Regions from separate parts of the Sulfitobacter sp. PM12 genome, predicted to be linked through region 1. Evidence: riboswitches for the same ligand, from Rfam matches in the RefSeq annotation. Region 1 holds a riboswitch; each other region holds the start of a gene.
What was found. A riboswitch is a leader RNA that binds a small molecule or an ion and turns the genes downstream of it on or off. The one in region 1 is predicted to bind cobalamin.

Region 2: another riboswitch for cobalamin. It lies ahead of AADW22_RS07060 (ABC transporter substrate-binding protein); the one in region 1 lies ahead of bluB (5,6-dimethylbenzimidazole synthase).
Region 3: another riboswitch for cobalamin. It lies ahead of AADW22_RS14715 (DUF1636 domain-containing protein); the one in region 1 lies ahead of bluB (5,6-dimethylbenzimidazole synthase).
Region 4: another riboswitch for cobalamin. It lies ahead of AADW22_RS14780 (energy-coupling factor ABC transporter permease); the one in region 1 lies ahead of bluB (5,6-dimethylbenzimidazole synthase).

Annotation. Positions count from the first base shown of each region.
Region 1 covers NZ_CP151529.1:1,056,291-1,061,407, forward strand. Annotated here, with positions in the region: gene AADW22_RS05075 (hypothetical protein) at 331-1,092, shown strand; cobalamin riboswitch at 1,129-1,307, shown strand; gene bluB (5,6-dimethylbenzimidazole synthase) at 1,357-2,037, shown strand; gene AADW22_RS05085 (hypothetical protein) at 2,276-3,274, shown strand; tRNA gene AADW22_RS05090 (tRNA-Thr) at 3,463-3,537, opposite strand; gene AADW22_RS05095 (hypothetical protein) at 3,622-3,822, shown strand; gene murA (UDP-N-acetylglucosamine 1-carboxyvinyltransferase) at 3,826-5,097, shown strand; gene AADW22_RS05105 (DUF2948 family protein) at 5,094-5,117, shown strand, end outside.
Region 2 covers NZ_CP151529.1:1,476,521-1,481,637, reverse strand. Annotated here, with positions in the region: gene AADW22_RS07075 (AraC family transcriptional regulator N-terminal domain-containing protein) at 1-332, opposite strand, end outside; gene AADW22_RS07070 (SDR family oxidoreductase) at 500-1,447, shown strand; tRNA gene AADW22_RS07065 (tRNA-Glu) at 1,632-1,706, shown strand; cobalamin riboswitch at 1,829-2,028, shown strand; gene AADW22_RS07060 (ABC transporter substrate-binding protein) at 2,172-3,188, shown strand; gene AADW22_RS07055 (FecCD family ABC transporter permease) at 3,209-4,237, shown strand; gene AADW22_RS07050 (ABC transporter ATP-binding protein) at 4,234-5,001, shown strand; gene AADW22_RS07045 (catalase) at 5,106-5,117, shown strand, end outside.
Region 3 covers NZ_CP151529.1:2,972,475-2,977,591, forward strand. Annotated here, with positions in the region: gene AADW22_RS14695 (GDP-L-fucose synthase family protein) at 1-18, shown strand, start outside; gene AADW22_RS14700 (mannose-1-phosphate guanylyltransferase/mannose-6-phosphate isomerase) at 73-1,494, shown strand; gene AADW22_RS14705 (biotin transporter BioY) at 1,570-2,115, opposite strand; gene AADW22_RS14710 (cobyric acid synthase) at 2,211-3,671, opposite strand; cobalamin riboswitch at 3,839-4,057, shown strand; gene AADW22_RS14715 (DUF1636 domain-containing protein) at 4,151-4,531, shown strand; gene cobW (cobalamin biosynthesis protein CobW) at 4,528-5,117, shown strand, end outside.
Region 4 covers NZ_CP151529.1:2,989,079-2,994,195, reverse strand. Annotated here, with positions in the region: gene AADW22_RS14795 (heavy metal translocating P-type ATPase) at 1-2,349, shown strand, start outside; gene cueR (Cu(I)-responsive transcriptional regulator) at 2,370-2,756, shown strand; gene cobF (precorrin-6A synthase (deacetylating)) at 2,766-3,518, opposite strand; gene AADW22_RS14780 (energy-coupling factor ABC transporter permease) at 3,580-4,263, opposite strand; cobalamin riboswitch at 4,335-4,551, opposite strand; gene cobA (uroporphyrinogen-III C-methyltransferase) at 4,578-5,117, opposite strand, start outside.

The sequences.
Region 1 (5,117 bases):
TAGCGCAACTCCGACAAAACGACCACCGCTGCGCGGGAATTAAGTAAATGAATATCATGGCTTAGCCCCCGGATGCGGGCTTGACGCCCCGTTTGCGGGTCGCGGGCTATGCGTTTTTTCCGTGGTTTACCGCGAATCCCCTCTTTGGATTCGGGTGAAACACCGGGGCGGATCCGCGTGCCTCAACGCCCAAGCCCGTCTGAACGGAGGGGGCAACCGCACCGCGGGATAGCGCCCTATCCCAAAAGATATGCCGTCCTATCCGTCCATGGCCCCGACCCACCTGCTTGCGCAAATGAAAGCGCGGGCGTCTGCGGTCACCATGGTCCCATGACAAATTTTTTCATCATGGGGGATGATATGAAAGTTACTTGCACACTACCAATTATCGCAACCGCGGCACTTCTGGCCGCTACCACTGTCAGCGCCGAAGGGTTCAGCCTGTCCGGTGCGCGCTCTGCCATGCAAAGCGACATCTCGTTCAACGTCATGCAATCCGCAGGGCAGGGTCAGATCAAGCTGCGCCATAAGGTCCAGCCCAAAGCGCAGGTCCGGTCCAAAACCGTGAGCAGCCGCAGCCGGTCTTTCCAAGAGCTCAGCGGGGTCAGCACGGCCGCGGACCTCAAAAGCCTCATCGCTTGGGCCGAGGCGGGTCCGAAGGGCTATGACGCCGTGCAATACGGGGCCAAACGGCTGCCGCCACAGCGTCCGACGCAAATGACCATCGGCGAGATCTACCGCTGGATCGACCGCACGCCGGGCCAACCGCATGCCATCGGTCGATACCAATTCATTCCATCCACGCTGCGCAGTCTGGTGCGACAGGCGGGGCTAAGCAAGAATGACCGCTTTACCTCGGCCGTGCAGGATGGGCTGGCGGATATCCTTTTGGTCGATGCGGGATTTAACGCGTTCAAGAAAGGCAAGATCAGCCGCCACCGCTTTATGGAAAACCTCGCACGTATCTGGGCCGGTTTCCCGACCTCTAACGGGCGGTCCTATTATCACGGCTATGCGGGCAACAAGGCCGTCATCTCGTGGAACGAGTTCGACGCCGTAATGAAGAAGATTTTCGCAACCAAACGCGGCTGATCCCCGCGTTAGGGCTTGTTCCGGGCGGACAGCCGTGGCCCAATGGCCGGGTCTGGTGTCCGCCTCGCGGAAGAATCGGGAAGCTGGTGAAACTCCGGCACGTGCCCAACGCTGTAATGGGGATGGTTTGCGCATAGGCCACTGGAATATTCCGGGAAGGCGCGCGGACCAAACGACCCTAAGTCAGAAGACCGGCCAGACAGTACAGCTTGCCCCGCATGGACAGCGGGATTGGCGCATAAACGTATTGTTGGGGACTGAACAATGCCGATACCCTCTGCGCTGGCACCCGCCGCGCCTTTTTCAGATACTGAACGCGACGCCGTCTACAAGGCGATCTTCACCCGCCGCGATGTACGTGATCAGTTTTTACCCGATCCAGTGGCCGAGGATATGTTGCACCGCATACTGACCGCCGCGCATCACGCACCGTCCGTCGGGTTGTCACAGCCGTGGAATTTCATCGTCATCCGCGATCAGGCCGCACGCGATCAGGTCTGGCAAGCCTTCAACCGCGCCAACGAGGAAGCCGCCCAGATGTTCGAGGGCGACCGCCAGACAACCTACAGGTCGCTGAAGCTCGAAGGTATCCGCAAGGCGCCGGTCAATATCTGCGTGACATGTGACCGCAGCCGTGGCGGCAGGGTCGTGCTGGGGCGCACCCATAATCAAAGCATGGATTTGTATAGCACCGTCTGCGCGATCCAGAACCTCTGGCTTGCCGCCCGCGCCGAGGGCATCGGGATGGGCTGGGTCAGCGTGTTCCGCGATGCCGATCTGCGTGACCTGCTGAATATCCCCGACCGGATAGAGATCGTCGGCTACCTCTGTCTAGGGCACGTGGACGAGCTTTACCAGACGCCCGAACTCGAGGTGAAAGGCTGGAGCAAACGGCTCCCCGTGGACGAGATGATCTTTGACGGTACGTGGCAGGGCGACCCGTAGTCCCCGCCCGTCCCGCTCACGTTGCCACCTCCCGCAATGCGGGTAATTTGCGCGGTCAGCGGAACTATGCCGGTTCCCTGACGTTGCCTTTGTGAAGCCAGTGCATCCCGCGTCTGGCACGCAAAGAGGAAGTATTCAAAATGGGCGGTATCATTTATCTCGTTGGTCTTGTGGTCGTGGTTATGGCGGTGCTGTCGCTGGTCGGCTTGGCGTAATCAAACGCCGGGGAGGCATTTACATGAACACGACACTTACTGAAAAAACTGCCGATGGATCCTATGTCGACTGGCCCGCAATTTTCGCGGGCACTGTTGTCGCTGTGGCGATCGGCCTTTTGCTGACCACCTTCGGCGCGGCACTTGGCCTGTCGTCGATCACGCTGGACGGAACTGACAATTCATCGACGCTTGAACTGGTGCTGACCGCGCTGTGGATGGTGATCACGCTCGTCGCCTCCTATCTGGCCGGTGGTTATATCGCGGGCCGCATGCGCCGCCGCGTCGAAAGCGCTACGGATGATGAAGTCACTGCACGTGACGGGATCAACGGTCTGGTTGTTTGGGGCCTCGGCTCTGTGATCACCGCCGTGATGCTATCCAGCGCGCTGAGCTTTGCAGCCAATACCGCGGGCAATGTCGCAGCGGGTGCGGGCAAAGCGGCTGGTACGGTCGTCGAAGCTGCGGGCTCTGCCGTGGGAGGTGCTGCCTCCGGACTGGCCGATGCGGCGGGTGCTGCAATCCCGGATGAGGCCAAGAATGATCCGACAGATTACCTGTCGAACCAGCTTTTGCGCCCCAATCAGGTCGACCCGCTGACAGCCGATCCCGAGCAATTGGCAGAGCAGACCGCCAGCATCGTCGCGAATATCTACCGCACGGGTGAGGTCAGCGAGGAAGACCGGACCTATCTTGCCGGCGCTGTTGCTGCACGCACCGATCTGACCCAGGCCCAGGCGAAAGAGCGTGTGGATCAGATCGTGACCCAAGCGCAAGAAGCACGTCAGGAAGTCGAAGACGCTGTAGCCGCTGCCAAGGCCGAGGCTGAACAGGCCGCAGCAGAGGCGAAAGAAGCAGCGGTTGAAGCTGCGCAAACCGCACGTAACGCCGGTATCCTGACCGCCTTTGTACTGGCCGCCGCGTCGCTGATTGCCGGTGTGGCATCCGTTGCAGGGTCGGTCCATGGGGGCCGCCACCGCGATCAGGGCCGTCTGTTTGCCGGTCTGACATATCGCGGCTAAATTGCTTCACGTGAAAATCAAAACCCCGGCGGCGCAAGCGGTCGGGGTTTTCTTCTGCCATCGTGATTCGGGATGTTTCGGGGCAGGGGACGCTGCGACGACTTCAGGCGCATCCATGGCACATGCCAAAACCGCAACGCCAGATAAATAAGGCATCAGGGCAAAGCGATATGTTTAAAGGGGGGATCTGGTGCTGAAGGGGAGGATTGAACTCCCGACCTCGTCATTACCAATGACGCGCTCTACCACTGAGCTACTCCAGCACTGTGGGCGGGTGATTAGACCCATTCGCAATATGGTGCAAGCGTAATCTGGACCATATCGGTCCGCTGCGCTAGACAATCGACATGTCAAAGGATACCGCCCCACAAAAGCCGCCAAAACCCAATGTATTGCGGGAAGACAGGCTGAAAGCCGCGCTGAAAGCCAATATGGGCCGACGCAAGGCGCAAGCGCGTGCGCGCAGCGACAAAAGCCAAAGCGACGACACGCAAAATAATAACGCGCAGACAGATAACGGGCCGACCGGCCAAACCAAGGAAGGCTGAAGGATGGATTCGATTGTGGTCAAAGGCGGCGGTGCGCTGTCGGGACAAATTCCGATTGCGGGGGCCAAGAACGCCTGTCTGACGCTTATGCCCGCGACCCTGCTGTCCGAAGAGCCGCTGACGCTGACCAACGCGCCACGCCTGTCCGACATCCGCACCATGACCGAATTGCTGCGGTCCCTTGGGGCAGAGGTGACATCGATGCAGGACGGTCAGGTTCTGGCGATGTCCTGCCATGGCGAGATCAACACGCGCGCCGAATATGACATCGTGCGCAAGATGCGCGCGTCGAACCTTGTGCTAGGGCCGCTGCTGGCCCGCGAAGGGCACGCGCAGGTATCACTGCCGGGCGGCTGCGCGATTGGTGCGCGTCCGATGGATATTCACACCGATGGTCTGGCCCTGATGGGCGCAGAGATCGACTTGCGTGACGGTTATCTGCACGCCAAGGCGCAAGGCGGGGCCTTGAAAGGTGCGGTCATCGACTTCCCCTTTGCCTCTGTCGGCGCGACCGAGAACATCATGATGGCCGCGACCTTGGCCAAGGGCACGACGGTGATCAACAACGCCGCGCGCGAGCCCGAGATCGTGGATCTCGCGGATTGTTTGCGTGCTATGGGCGCGCAGATCGAAGGCGACGGCACCAGCCGGATCGAGATTCAGGGCGTTGACCGCCTGCATGGGGCGACCCACCGTGTTGTGACCGACCGGATCGAACTGGGCACCTATATGCTCGCCCCTGCGATGTGCGGTGGCGAGGTTGAATTGCTGGGCGGGCGCATCGACCTGCTGTCGGCTTTCTGCGAAAAGCTTGACGCGGCAGGGATCGACGTGACCGAGACGGACAAAGGTCTGAAAGTCGCGCGGCGCAATGGCGTGATCAACGCGGTGAATGTCACGACTGAACCTTTCCCCGGTTTCCCCACCGACCTGCAAGCCCAGATGATGGCGCTGCTGTGTACGGCGGACGGTACCTCGGTGCTGGAAGAGAAAATCTTCGAGAACCGCTTTATGCACGCGCCCGAGCTGATCCGCATGGGGGCCGATATCGAGGTCCACGGCGGCACCGCGACGGTGCACGGCGTCAAAAAGCTGAAAGGTGCGCCGGTGATGGCGACCGATCTGCGCGCATCGATTTCCCTGATCCTTGCCGGTATGGCCGCCGAAGGCGAAACGCGCGTCAGCCGTGTCTACCATCTGGATCGCGGGTACGAACATGTGGTGGCGAAACTGCGCGGCGTGGGCGCAAATATTGAACGGATCAAAGACCAATGACCGAAGATGCACGTTTCGAA
Region 2 (5,117 bases), 420 kb from region 1:
TCCATCGACAGTTCTGTCATCATCCGCTTATCGAGCGAAATGATAACCCCGTAGAGCGGGCTTTCGGCAGAGGCGGTCGGCGCGCCGGCCTTCACCGGCATCGACATCGGGCAGCACATATATCGGCTGTCGTCATAGATGTACCTGTGCCCGTCCAGCACAGCCTCTTTCGCCCCGCTGACGATAGCAATAACGCTGGGTTCATAGACCGCCGGCACGCAATGAATCGCCTGCGTGGCCCGAAACAGGCGCACCCCGTCAATGCCGGCTCCCGTCAGCCCCTCTTGGGTCGCGTTGTTCCGGATTAGCTGTCTGATCTGGTCTTTGCTCATGAGGGCAATCTACTGCGTCACATCGGCCTTTCACAAGCGCGTGATACAATCAGGCAAGTATTCGCGACGATCTCGCCTATTTTGAGAGCCAGCCGAGAGCTATTTACCCTTCAACACCAAACACACCGCGCATCGCTGCCGCGCTGACATCGAAAAGGAACATGACGATGAAGGACACGACTTTCGGACCCAAAGGCTGGACACCTGATCGCCTTGGATCGCTCAAGGGGAAAACATATCTCATCACCGGCACGACGGCCGGTGCGGGCTTTCAGGCCACGCGCATCCTGCTGTCCAAGGGGGCAAAAGTCGTCATGCTGAACCGCAACGCCGACAAATCCATCGCCGCGATCAAAACGCTCAAGGACACGTTCGGTGCCAACGCCGAGGTGAGCTTTGTGCGGATGGATCTGTCTGATCTGGCCAGCGTGCGCGCCGCGGCGGAGGAGGTGAAACGCACCGTTCCCCGGATTGACGCGCTGATCTGCAACGCTGCCATCGCGCAGGTGCCGACACAGCAGCTGACCGTTGACGGGTTCGAAAGCCAGCTTGGCACCAACCACTATGGGCACTTCCTGCTGTGCGGGATGCTGTTTGATCGCATTCAGGAAAGTGCGGGCCGGATCGTTGTGGTGTCCAGCCTCGGGTACAACATGGGGATCAAGACGATACAGTTCGACGACATGAACTGGGACAAGAACTATAGCGCCAACGCGGTCTACAGCCAAAGCAAGCTGGCGCAGATGATGTTTGCCTATGAGCTTCAGGACCGGCTGAAAGCCACCGACAGCCGCGTTGAGGTATACGTCTGTCACCCCGGCGCGTCGGCGACCTCGCTGATCAGCACAAGCGGCGGGCTTTTCACACGGGTCACCTGGTGGATGATGAGCAAGACGCCAATGGTGCAATCCGCCGAAAAAGGCGCGTATCCCGAAGTCATGTGCGCGACCGAAGACGGGTTGGCGCAGCGCGCGCTTTATGGCCCGACCGGATGGCTGCAAACCGGAGGGCCCGTTGGCAAAGGCACCCTGAACCCCCATGCCTACGACAAACCCGTGATGGAGAAACTCTGGACCGTCTCCGAAAAAGCGACAGGTTTTCACTGGGAAATCTAAGGGAAACGCGCGCCCTCATCCCGAGCGCGGCGCGCGTTTCACACGGCGATTCCCCCTCGCCATACGCCCCTTGGAATATGGCATCAGAAGATGTGATTTTTTTGCCGTATTTCCCCAATTTCTCATGCGGCTTGCACTTGCGCCCGCCGATGGCTTTGCCTAAAGAAGCGCTCACAAGTTAAGTGGCCCGTTCGTCTATCGGTTAGGACGTCAGGTTTTCAACCTGAAAAGAGGGGTTCGACTCCCCTACGGGCTGCCACTTGGTTTTCCATCCGTTTGTTATTTGCCTCTCGCCCGTTCTGCGGAACCGTGGCCTGCGTTATTTGCCTTTGTCCCGCGATGACGACCGCAAAAACGCAACTTGACGGGTGGGCGGACAACTGTCATCGAAACCGGGTCGGTTTCCTTCGGGAAATAATAGGGAATTCGCCATCCGCGCTTTGGTGTGGATGAACCGGAACTGCCCCCGCAACTGTAGACGGTGAGCTACCTCCATCATGCCACTGGGCCTCAAGGTCCGGGAAGGCGGGGACAGCCGCGATCCGTCAGTCAGGAGACCTGCCGACACTGAACCTGAAACACCGGGCGGGGTTGCTCGGGAGAGGATGATGATGGGACCGGATATTACCTTACGCGCAGACCAAAATGCGCCCGCGCGCCATTTGGCTGGCCCCTTCTCTTTCTATTCAAAGACCCCGGCATCGGACCAACCGGAGCCCTTGATATGAAACCATTTTTTTCGAGCCTGACCCTGATTGCGAGCCTTGCGGGCAGCACCGCGCTTGGCGCAGAGACAGACTATCCGCTGACCATCGACAACTGCGGCCATACGCTCAGCTTTGACGCGGCACCCCAGACCACCGTGACCATCGGGCAATCCACGACAGAGATCCTGTATCTGCTGGGCCAGCAGGACCGGATCGCGGGAACCTCTGTCTGGTTCAGCCCCGTTTTGCCAGAGTTCAAAGACACCAACGATGCGATTGAACGGCTGGCGGATAACGACCCCAGCTTTGAAAGCGTGTTGGGCAAACGCCCCGATCTGGTCACCGTGATGTATGAATGGCACGTCGGCCCCGAAGGTATGGTCGGCACCCGCGACAGCTTTCACGAGGTGGGCGTGCCGACCTATGTGATGCCCACCGATTGCGCGGCCAAGGATAATTCTGTCGGCGCGGACGGCACGCGATCTGAACTGTTCACGACCCAGCAGCTGTATACCAGCATCGAAGAGCTCGCCCTGATCTATAACGCGCAAGACGCCGGTGCCACGCTGCTGGCAGACCTGCAATCGCGTGAGGCAAAGGCGGTCGAGAAAGCCAAATCGCTGAACCTGCCCCAAGGCACCTCGGCGCTGTTCTGGTTCTCGTCGTCCGAGATGGCGGCGGACCCTTATGTCGCAGGTCAACAGGGTGTGCCCGCCTATATGATGGACAAGCTTGGCGTTGAAAACGTCGTGACCTCGGCCGAGGAATGGCCGCTGGTCGGATGGGAGACTCTGGCGAAATCCGACCCGACGTTCATCGTGCTTGCCAAAATGGACCGTCGCCGCTTCCCCGCGGATGACATCGAGAAAAAACGCAGCTTCCTGATGAACGACCCCGTCGCCCGCGAGATGACCGCGGTGAAAGAGGGCCGCATCATCACCATGGACGCCCATGCGATGGACCCGACCGTGCGTGCGATCTATGCGCTGGAAACGATGGCTGACGCGCTGTCCGGTTTCGATCTAGCCGAATGACCGCAATCGACCGCTCTGTGATGCGCAGGCCGCAGTGGCACTGGTGGGTGATCATCCCGCCGGTGCTGCTGGCCACACTGCTGTTTGGTGCGGCCATCGGCGAGGTCTCTATCCCGCCGCTGGTGGTGCTGAAGGTGCTGGCCAACAAGGCGCTGAACGCGGGCTATGCGGTCGACAAGATTGACGAGGGCATCGTGTGGAACTACCGCATGGCGCGGGCCGTGGTGGCAATGTGCTGTGGCGCCGGTCTGGCGCTGTCGGGCGTCGTGTTGCAAGCACTGCTGCGCAATGCGCTGGCGGATCCCTATCTGCTGGGCATCTCTGCGGGGGCGTCCACCGGCGCTGTTGCGGTGACCATCCTCGGGCTGGGGGGTGGTGCCATTTCGCTGTCTATCGGTGCGTTCAGCGGGGCGCTGGTGGCTTTCGCTTTTGTGGCTTTGCTGGCGCAGGCGGCAGGGGGCGGTGTGGGCCTGCGGGCCGCGGGCGTGATCGTGCTGGCCGGTATCGCGGGCAGCCAGATGTTCAACGCCCTGACCGCGCTGATGATCACGAAATCGGCCAATGCCGAACAGGCCCGTGCTATCATGTTCTGGCTTTTGGGGAATATGTCGGGCGTGCGCTGGCCCGATGTACTAAGCGCCCTGCCCGCGGCGATGATCGGGCTGCTGGCCTGTCTGTGGCACGCCCGCGCGCTGGATGCCTTTACCTTCGGCAGCGACAGCGCCGCGTCCTTGGGCATTCCGGTGCGCCGCGTGCAGCTGCTGCTGATCGGCACGGCGGCGCTGGTCACGGCGGTGATGGTCTCGGTGGTAGGTGCGATCGGCTTTGTCGGGCTGGTGATTCCCCATGCCATGCGCATCGTCGTGGGGCATCGTCACGCGATCCTTGTGCCTGCTTCCGCACTGGCGGGGGCGGTGTTTCTGGTCTTTGCCGATGTGATTTCCCGAGTGATTGTACCGGGCCAAGTGCTGCCCATCGGCGTGGTGACCGCTTTGGTCGGCGCGCCCGTCTTTGCACTGATCCTGATTGGCAAAAGGACGTCGCCATGATTCTGTCCTGTCACGAACTGGGCTGGCGGGTGCGCAACCGCGCCATCGTCAACGACGTGTCCCTGTCCTTGCGGCCGGGCGAAAAGCTGGGGCTGATCGGGCCGAACGGGTCGGGCAAATCCACGTTGCTGCATATGCTTGCCGGTATTCAGAAACCCTCGCGCGGGCGGGTCGAGCTGGACGGCGCACCGCTGGCAAAGATGCGCCAGCGCGATATCGCACAGCGGCTGGCGCTGGTCGAACAACACGCCGATACCGCAGATCGCATCACCGTGCGCCATGCCGTTGAACTGGGCCGCACCCCATGGCTGTCCGCCCTGCGCGGGTGGAGCGCAGGGGACGACGCCATCGTCACGCAGGCGCTGGCGGATGTGGATCTGTCGGGCTTTGGCGACCGCCACTGGCACACGCTGTCGGGCGGTGAACAACAGCGCGTTCATATCGCCCGTGCACTGGCCCAAAGGCCGCAAGTGCTGCTGCTGGACGAGCCGACGAACCATCTGGATATCCGCCACCAGCTTTCGATCCTTGAGCTGATCCAGCGCCTGCCGACAACGGCGATCATCGCCCTGCACGACCTGAACCAAGCCACGCTCTGCGACCGGATTTGCGTCTTGCAAGATGGCAAGCTGCGCGCCATCGGCACCCCCTCCGAGATCATGACAGAAACCCTCCTGCGCGAGGTCTTTGGCGTCTGCGGGCATTTCCTTGTCGATCCGGCGGATAACGCGCAGGTGATCCGCTTTCACACGGCGACCCATTAAGCGCGCCAAGCGGCCACACTTCTATTCAACTCCTTACGCATTTGGTCGGGAACCATCCGTCACGCTACAGGTTTTGCCTGTGGACCCTGAAGGAGTAGCTACAGATGACCGACAAG
Region 3 (5,117 bases), 1.1 Mb from region 1:
GATCACCTGCGCAGCTAAATCTAAAGTATTTGATTAATCTCTCGTTAGAATTTTTCAGATTAACTGCCTCTCATGATGCACGCTATTCTCCTTTGCGGCGGGTCGGGCACACGTCTTTGGCCCCTGTCGCGCAAATGCTACCCCAAACAGTTTGCCAAGCTGATGGGGGATGAAAGCCTGTTCCAGATTTCGGCCAAGCGTCTGACCGGCCCCGGATTCGCCCCTCCGATTGTGGTGACGGGCGACCCGTTCCGGTTCATCGTGACCGAACAACTGGCGCAGGTGGAACGGGCGGCGCAGGCGATCCTGATCGAACCGGAGGGGCGCAATACCGCCCCTGCGATCCTTGCCGCGGCGCTGTATATTGCGCGCACTGACGCGCAAGCGCTGATGCTGGTCGCGCCGTCGGACCATGTGATCCCCGACTGCGATGCTTTTGCCCAGACGGTGCAGGCCGCGGTGCCGCGCGCGCAGGCCGGTGATCTGGTGACCTTTGGCATCACGCCTACGCGGGCCGAAACGGGCTATGGCTATCTTGAGCTGGCCGAGGGGGCGGATGCGAGTGCCAAAACCCCGCAACCCCTTGCGCGCTTTGTCGAAAAGCCGGATCGCGCACAGGCGCAGGGGATGCTGCAGGCGGGGAATTTTCTGTGGAATGCCGGGATCTTCCTGTTCACGGCGCAGACGATTATTGACGCCTATCAGACCCACGCGCCCGAGATGGTGCGCGCGGTGCGCGCATCGCTTGACGGGGCGACCTCTGATCTGGGGCTGACCCGTCTCGCGCCCGAGGCTTGGGGGCAAGCCGATGATATCTCTATCGATTATGCGATCATGGAGAAGGCGGATAACCTCGCGGTGATGCCGTTCGCCGCCGGATGGTCCGATCTGGGCGGTTGGGATGCGGTCTGGCTGGAAAGCGGGCCTGACGCGGCGGGAAATGTCTGTTCGGACAATGCCACCGCGATTGACTGTGCGGGCACGCTGCTGCGGTCTGAAACCGACGGGTTGCAGCTGGTCGGCATCGGGCTGGACAATATCATCGCCGTCGCTATGGGCGATGCGGTGCTGGTGGCGGATAAATCGCAAGCGCAGCGGGTGAAGGAAGCGGTTGAGGCGCTCAAACGGCGGGATGCCAGCCAAGCGGTCCAACTGCCGCGCGATTACCGCCCGTGGGGCTGGTATGAAAGCCTTGTGATCGGCGGGCGGTTTCAGGTGAAACGCATCGTGGTGAACCCCGGTGCTGCCCTGAGCCTGCAAAGCCATCACCACCGGTCGGAACATTGGATTGTGGTCGAAGGCACCGCGAAAGTGACCGTGGACGATACCATCAAATTAATCAGCGAGAACCAGTCAGTCTACATCCCGCTTGGCTCCGTGCACCGGATGGAGAACCCCGGCAAACTACCTATGGTGCTGATCGAGGTGCAGACCGGCAGCTATTTTGGCGAAGACGATATTATCCGCTACGAGGATGTCTATGCGCGGGGGTAAGGCTTCGTCTGCCTTGGCAACGAAAAAAGCGCCCCCCTCTAGGGGCGCTTTCGCTGTTTCAGGCTTTGCGTCGGATCAGCTGCGCGACAGGACGCTGGCAGGGCGCGCTTTGGCCAGACCGCTGGTGATAAACCCTGCAAGCACTGCTTTGATCAGGTCGCCGGGAATGAACACGGTCACCAGCGCGGCGGATTCCAGCAGCGATTTATCCAGCGCGATCGACAGGCCGATGATCCCGAAGATATAAAGCACGACGATCCCGCCGATGACCGAAGCAACCGCCGCAACGATGGTCAGCGAGGGCCCGTACCATTTTTCGACGATCAGGCCGGTGACGAAAGCCGCCACGGGGAAGCCGATCAGGAAGCCCGAGGACGGCAGCATGAAGGCACCCAGCCCACCGTTACCACCGGCCAGAAGCGGCAGCCCCAAAGCGACCAGCAGCAAGAAGAGCAGCACGGCCAGCGCGCCGCGTTTGGCCCCCAGCACGGTCCCGCAAAGCATGATGCCCAAGCTTTGCGCCGTGATCGGCACGCCAAAGCCAAGCGAGAATTTCGGGATCAACGCAAGTGCTGCAATCAGGGCAGCGAACAGCGCAACGAGGGTCAGGTTACGTTCCATAACAAAGGGTCCTTTGCGTAAATTTGACGGCATGTATCCCCGCGATCACAAAATTAAGCAAGCGTCGTGATCGTGACCAAAGGTCAGCGCGGGCGTTATGCAACCGGTGCGGCACAGGCCAGCAGGGCGGACACGTCCAGATGGGTTTCCATATGGTCGGCCAGCGCGTCGAGCGTATCTTCCACGGTCTGACTGTAGGAGGTCGGCCCTGCCCCCAGCCCCAGTTGCGCCAACCAGGCACTGCGGAAACTGTCGTTGGTAAAGAGCCCGTGCAGATAGGTGCCGGTGATCTTGCCATCGCGCGATCCTGCCCCGTCGGGGATGCCGTTGATATGCGCAAAGGGTGTGGCGCAATCGGCCCCCACCGTCTGACCGATGTGGATTTCATAGCCGTCGATCTGCGTGCCCGTTGCGGCATGGTCGGCGGTGACGCGGGTCAGGGTCTTATCCGGGGCCATACGGGTTTCGACATCCAGCAGGCCCAGCCCCTCTTCGCGCCCTGCGGGGCCCTCGAAGCCCTGCGGATCCTCGATAAACCGGCCCAGCATCTGGTAGCCGCCGCAAATTCCCAGCACCGCGCCGCCGCGCCGCACATGAGCATAAAGGTCGATGTCCCAGCCTTGGGCGCGCAGGAAAGCCAGATCGCCGCGGGTGGATTTCGTGCCCGGCAGGATCACCAGATCGGCGTCCGCGGGCAGCGGCGTGCCGGGGGGGACCATGGTCAGCCGCACCGACGGCTCCGCCGCCAGCGGGTCGAGGTCGTCGAAGTTCGAGATGCGCGAGAGCATGGGGCAGACGATGTGGAACCCCCCGTCGGAGGGGGCGCGCGACAGGTCCACCGCGTCTTCGGCGGGCAGCAGATGCGCGTTGGCAAACCACGGCAATGTGCCGAACCCCGTCCAGCCGGTGCGGCGTTCAATCTCGCGGTAGCCGTCGTCAAAAAGGCTGACATCGCCGCGGAACTTGTTGACCAGAAAGCCGGTGATCATCGCCGCGTCCTTTGGGTCCATCACCACTTGGGTGCCCACGATCTGGGCGATGACGCCGCCACGGTTGATGTCTCCGGCCAAGACAACGGGTACACCTGCGGCGCGGGCAAAGCCCATATTGGCAAGGTCGTTCTGGCGCAGGTTCACCTCAGCCGGGCTGCCGGCGCCTTCGACGATGATCAGATCGGCGCTTTGCCCGAGGATGCCGAAGCTTTCGAGCACGGGAGCCATCAACCCTGCGCGGGCCTTGCTGAAGTCACGCGCTTGCAGGGTGCTATGGCGCTGCCCCTGCACGATCACCTGCGACCCGCTGTCGGTTTCGGGCTTCAGCAGGATGGGGTTCATATGCACCGACAGGGGCCGCCCGCAGGCAATCGCTTGCAGGGCCTGGGCGCGGCCGATCTCTCCGCCGTCCTCGGTGACGGCGGCGTTGTTCGACATGTTCTGCGGCTTGAACGGCGCGACGGAAAGCCCCCGACGCGTGGCCGCGCGGCACAGGCCCGCCACCAGCATGGATTTCCCCACATTCGATCCGGTGCCCTGGATCATGATGGCGCGGGTGGGCATGGCGGGACCTCGTGTTTTTTGTGCAGCCCTTGGTGTCAGCCTGCGGTGATCCCGTCAAGCATCCGCGGGTGCCCCCTGCGCATTGGCCACCATCGGGAAAATCCGCGCAAAGCGGGTTTGACCCCTGCGTTATGACAGGCGCAGCTTGACAGGGGCGGGCAAATGACCAATGCAGGGCGTATGTTGGTTCCTGTCCCAGACAGGCGAAGAGGGAACGCGATACGCATTGATCCAGCCTTGGGTCAGCGCCAAGCGCAGCCGCCCCCGCGACCGTGACCGGAGAGAGCTTTCAACCACTGGCCCGCAGGCTGGGAAGGTGAAGGTTCGCAAGGCAAGCTGCCTTAGATCCGCAAGCCGGGAGACCTGCCAGCATAGTTTGTAACGGGCGAACGGGGTGTTTCGCGACTGGCCTAGAACGCTGTTCGCATGTCGTTCGCTGCTGGCGATCCCCCTTGGCCCATCGACGTATGAGGCAAGATATGACCACCACGGATCAACCGGTCACCGTCACCATCTGCACCACCTGTCGCGCAGGTCAGATCACCGCCGAGGACGCGCCGCGCCCCGGGCAACAGCTGTTTGACGCGCTGTCGGGGCATCTGCCCGACGGTGTGCAGCTGCGCGGAGCCGAATGTCTGTCGGCCTGTTCGCGGGGCTGTTCGATGGTCCTGTCGGGTGGCCCGTCGCGCTGGACTTATGTGTACGGCGATCTCGACACTGACGCGCATTTGTCCGATATCGTGAAGGGCGTCTCTGCCTATGCCCAGACCTCTGATGGCGTGGTGCCCTGGCGCGAACGCCCCGTGGTCTTCCGCAAACAATCCATCGCCCGCATTCCCCCACAGGAGCCTACCGAATGACCAACCTTACCAAAATCCCCGTTACCGTGATCACCGGCTTTCTGGGCGCTGGCAAAACCACCTTTATCCGTCACCTGATGGAGAACGCGGGCTCCAAGCGTCTGGCCGTGCTGGTCAATGAATTCGGCACCGCCGGTGTGGATGGCGACATCCTGAAATCCTGCGCGATTGACAATTGCCCCGCCGAGAACATCGTCGAGCTGGCAAACGGCTGTATCTGCTGCACCGTGGCCGATGACTTTATCCCCACCATCGAAGCCCTGATGGCCCTGCCCGAAACGCCTGATCACATCCTGATCGAGACGTCGGGGCTGGCGCTGCCCAAACCCTTGCTCAAGGCGTTTGACTGGCCAGCGATCCGGTCGCGCATCACCGTGGACGGCGTGATCACCCTGGCCGATGCCGAAGCCGTGGTCAGCGGGCAGTTCGCCCCCGATCTGGAGGCCGTGGCCGCGCAACGCGATGCTGACGACAGTCTGGACCATGAAACGCCTTTGTCCGAAGTCTTCGAGGACCAGATCGCCTGCGCCGACATCGTGCTGCTGTCCAAGGCCGATCTGGCGGGCCCCGACGGGGTAGAGGCCGC
Region 4 (5,117 bases), 1.1 Mb from region 1:
CGCGTGAACCTCGCCTCGGAAACGGCGTCGCTGCAGGTGGCATCGGGTTTCGACCCCAAGGATGCCGTCGCCGCGCTTGCGACCGCAGGCTATCCCGCCACGGTGCAAACGCGGCGCTATGCCATTGATAACATGTCCTGTGCATCCTGCGTCGGGCGGGTTGAACGCGCCTTGGCGGCCGTGCCTGGTGTGGTCGATGTCAGCGTCAACCTCGCCCGGGAAGAGGCCGTGGTGCAGTCGCTTACCGCAGAGCCGGATGCCGCCATTGTGCAGGCTGCGCAAGCCGCGGGCTACCCCGCCACCCCTGTGACGGACACCGCATCTTCCCCCGCGCCGGACCGCAAGGTTGAAGAAGCCGCGCATCTTAAACGTATGACGCTGCTCGCCGCGGCGTTGACCCTGCCGGTGTTTGTGCTCGAGATGGGCGGCCATATGATCCCCGCGTTCCACCATTGGGTGATGTCGACGCTGGGGCAGCAGCTGAGCTGGTCGATCCAGTTCGTACTGACCACCATCGTGCTGGCATGGCCCGGGCGGCGCTTTTTTGTCACCGGCGTGCCAGCGCTGTTGAAACGCACGCCTGACATGAACTCTCTGGTGTTTCTGGGGGCCACGGCGGCATGGGGTTTTTCCACCGTGGCGCTGTTCTTGCCACAGTTGCTGCCCGCCGGTGCGCAAGCGGTCTATTTCGAAGCCGCCGCGATGATCGTCACGCTGATCCTGCTGGGGCGCACGCTAGAGGCGCGGGCCAAGGGCCAAACCGGGCAAGCGATCCGCAAACTGGTCGGGCTGCGCCCCAAAACCGCGCGGGTAGAGCGGGACGGCAACGTGTCAGAGGTTGCGATCGACGCGATCACCGTCGGCGATCTGATCCATGCGCGCCCCGGTGAAAAGATCGCCGTAGACGGGACCGTGACACGTGGCAGTTCCTATGTCGATGAAAGCATGATCACCGGCGAACCCGTGCCCGTCGAAAAACTGCCCGACATGCGTGTGGTCGGGGGGACGGTGAATGGCACCGGCGCGTTGGTTTACCGCGCGACCCATGTGGGCGCGGACACGACCTTGTCGCAGATCGTGCGCATGGTCGAGGACGCCCAAGGTGCCAAGCTGCCGGTGCAGGATATGGTCAACCGCATCACCATGTGGTTCGTGCCCGTCGTCATGGCGATTGCCGCGGCCACTTTCCTTGTCTGGCTTGCGTTCGGGCCGCAGCCGTCCTTGGGGCACGCTCTGGTAGCAAGCGTCGCGGTGCTGATCATCGCCTGCCCCTGTGCGATGGGGCTGGCCACGCCGACCTCTATCATGGTGGGCACGGGGCGAGGGGCCGAGATGGGCGTGCTGTTCCGCAAGGGGGATGCGCTTCAGGTCTTGGCCGAGGTCGATACCATCGCGCTTGATAAAACCGGCACGCTGACCGCCGGTCGGCCTGAGGTGACGGATCTGGATGTCTTCAACGGCTGGTCGCAGGCCGATGCGTTGCGGCTCGTTGCGTCGGTCGAGGCGCAGTCAGAGCACCCGATTGCCAGCGCCATCCTGCGCCATGCCGAAACACAGGGGCTGTCGCTGGCAGCGGTAACCTCTTTTGCCTCGCAAACCGGTCACGGTGTACACGCCGAGGTCGAGGGGCGTCGCGTGCTTGTCGGGGCGGACCGTTTCATGAAGTCCGAAGGGGTCTCTCTCGCCGCGGCAGAGGGGCGGTCGGCAGCATGGGGGGCAGAGGGCAAGACACCGCTTTTCGCCGCCGTGGATGGGGCGCTTGTCGCGATGATCGGCGTCGCCGACCCGATCAAGGAAACGACGCCCCAAGCGCTGGAGGCGCTGCACGAAGCGGGGCTGAAAATCGCGATGATCACCGGTGACAACAAGGCGACGGCGCAGGCGATTGCCGACCGTTTGGGGATCGATACCGTGGTCGCCGAAGTGCTGCCCGACGGCAAGGTCGCCGCGCTGGAGGACCTGCAACAGGCGGGCCGCAAGGTCGCCTTTGTCGGGGACGGGATCAATGATGCGCCCGCGCTGGCGGGGGTCGACGTGGGCATCGCCATCGGTACCGGAACGGATGTCGCTATCGAAGCGGCCGACGTTGTGTTGATGTCGGGCGATCTGCAAGGGGTGGTGAACGCCCTGCACATCAGCCAGCACACCATGCGCAATATCCGCCAGAACCTCTTTTGGGCCTTTGGCTATAACGCGCTGCTGATCCCCGTTGCAGCCGGTGTGCTCTATCCGCTGTTCGGCGTGCTGCTGTCGCCCGTGCTTGCCGCCGCCGCCATGGCTTTGTCGAGCGTCTTTGTCCTGTTCAACGCCCTGCGCCTGCGGTGGATCGCCGCCGCAGCAACCGCCTAATTCAACGAAAGGAGACGTCCATGAACATCGGTGACGTGTCGAAAAGCGCAGGTCTGCCTGCCAAGACCATCCGCTACTACGAAGACATCGGTCTGATCACGCCCGCGCGTGACACCAACGGGTATCGCAGCTTTTGCGACAGCGACGTGCATAAGCTGACGTTTCTGGGCCGTGCGCGGGCCTTGGGCTTCACGATCGAGAATTGCCGCGACCTGCTGGCGCTTTGGGATGATCAGGATCGCGCCAGCGCCGATGTCCGTGCCATCGCCCAGCAACATTTGGCGCAGATCGAAAGCAAGATCGCGGACCTGCAAGATATTCGTCAGACCTTGACCCATCTGGTGCATGAATGCGCTGGCGATGACCGCCCCGATTGCCCGATCTTGCAACGGCTCGAAAAGCTGTAGCGCGCGTGTCTACCGGCGCAGCAGGTAGATATCCATGATCCAGCCATGGGCGGCGCGGGCCTCTGCCCGTGTTGCGATGATGCGGTCGCAGACTTGATCCAGCGGGCCTGCGATGCGACGCTCGTTCGGCATGCCGGCATAGGCGGTCCACCAGATGTGTATGTCGCTGTGCTGCCGCAACACCTCGAAGGCGCAGGTGCCGTCCAGCATGACGGCAATCGTATCCACACCCAGCGGCCAGCCATGATCGCGCAGCTGCCGACCGGTGGTGATGGTGACGGGATTGCCGATGGTGTTCAGCGGGATCGCATGGCCCGCCGTCAGTACCTGAAGCGAGGTGATCCCCGGCACGACATCGACGGTGAGTGTGACGACCTTTTGCAACCGCTCCGCAATGCGCAGGGTGCTGTCATACAGCGATGGATCCCCCCAGACGAGGAAACCGACACGACCACCTTGGGGCAGGGTGCGCTGCATCTCGGCCAGCCAGACGTGCGCAATGGCATCGTGCCAATCGTGGACGCCCGCGTGATAATCAGGGTTGGCGGCGTCGCGTTTGGGCAGGGTGAATTCGTGAATTTCAGGCCCGTCCGACCGCAGCACCTGGGCGCAAATCTCGTGCCGCAGGCCAGCCAGATCATCCTTGCCCGCGCCCTTGGACGGGATCAGGATCACATCGCAGGCATTCAACGCGTCGATGGCTTGTAATGTAAGGTGTTTGGGATTGCCGGACCCGATGCCGATCAGTGAAAGCGTAAACATCTTGAGGCTCCGGCAGGGGGTGACGCGGCCCGAAGAATAGGGGGCCGCGTCGGGTCTTGGATTATTCAGCGGCAGTCTGTGTCAGACGTTTGGTGAACAGCGCGCTGCCTGCGAAATCGCGCAGGGTTTTCGCGGCGGCGAGCACGGCCAGATCCACCAGCGGCTCGATCAGGATGACCATCATATAGGCCCCGCCAAAGCTGGCCACAGCGGCGATGTTGCTGGCGGCAAAGCCCTGACCGTAGATGGCCCAGAAGGCGACCCAGCCCACAACGCCCGCCTGAAACGCGGTCGACAGCTTGAGCGCTTGAACATAGGTCAGATCAACATAGGCGGTGTTGGGCGCGATGATGCGTTTGGCCAGCGCCGAGACCATGAACAAGGGCACCAGCAGCGTGGTGACGTTCATCGTGTATTGCGGCAGGTCGATGGGGGCAAAGAACACGCCCTGCGCCAGCAGACCAAGCGCCAGACCCGCAGCCGCAGGGGCCACGCCGAACAGCAAGAACAGGGTCGACCCGAGGATCAGGTGCACTTCGCTCACGCCCACGGGGAAATGCGGGAAGACCTGAAAAAAGACAAAGGTCAGCGCGGTGGCCACCATGGCCCCGCCCGCAAAAGGCACGACGCCTTTCTCACGGACAGAGTCCATTGCGGTTTTCGCGGTATAGGCCGCAGCACCGGCGGCGGTGCCATAGGACAGGACCAGCTTGGCGCCGGTCACGACTTCGGGTTCGATATGCATATTCAGGTCTCCTTACCGTCTTCCCCGACGGCATAATGTGAAAGCCGCCCCGGGGGGCAGCCAGTTGGATCGGGGATCATCCCCATGACGGCAGGTCTCCTGACTTTGTGCGTCCATGCGTGCCGCGCCTTCCCAGGCGGTCTGGCCCAGTGGCAATGCGGGTTGCTCTTCACTTACAGGTGCGGGGGCAGTTCCGGATTTGGCACCTTTGCTTTGGCACCGCACCGTATTCCCTTTTCACCCCGATTGCCCGAAGGCGCACGGGGAACCGTCCGGAATAGGTGGTCATTTTCGGGCCGGTTTTGTCAAGTCATCTATTCGGTCAAAGGCCCGTAAAGGATCAGCGCAGGCGCTGACGTTGCGGGATCCAGCGGCAGATGGGCAAGGCTTTCCACGGTGTGGCGGCTCAGCTTTTGATCGGGGGTCGATACCGCCTCTGCTAGCAGGGCAGGGGTGGAGGGCGGCAAGCCCGCCTCGATCAGCCGCGCGGCGAAACCCGCAAAGGTGCGGCGGCCCATGTAGACGACCGTGGTCGCCGTAGGGTCGGCCAGCGCCGCCATGTTCAGATCTTCGGGCAAGGCCCCCGATTCGCCGTGGCCGGTGATGAATTGCACCCGCCGCGCGGTCAGCCGCCGGGTCAGCGGGATCATCGCCGCCGCCGCCGCCGAAGACGCCGCCGTCACACCGGGGATGATCTCGAAGGCGACGCCAGCCGCTTTCAGCGCGGTCAGCTCTTCTTCAAGCCGGCCAAACACGCCCGCGTCCCCGCTTTTGAGCCGCACCACCCGCGCGCCGGTCAATGCGTGTTCGACCAGCAGGCGGCTCACGTGATCCTGCTTCGGAGACAGCCGTCC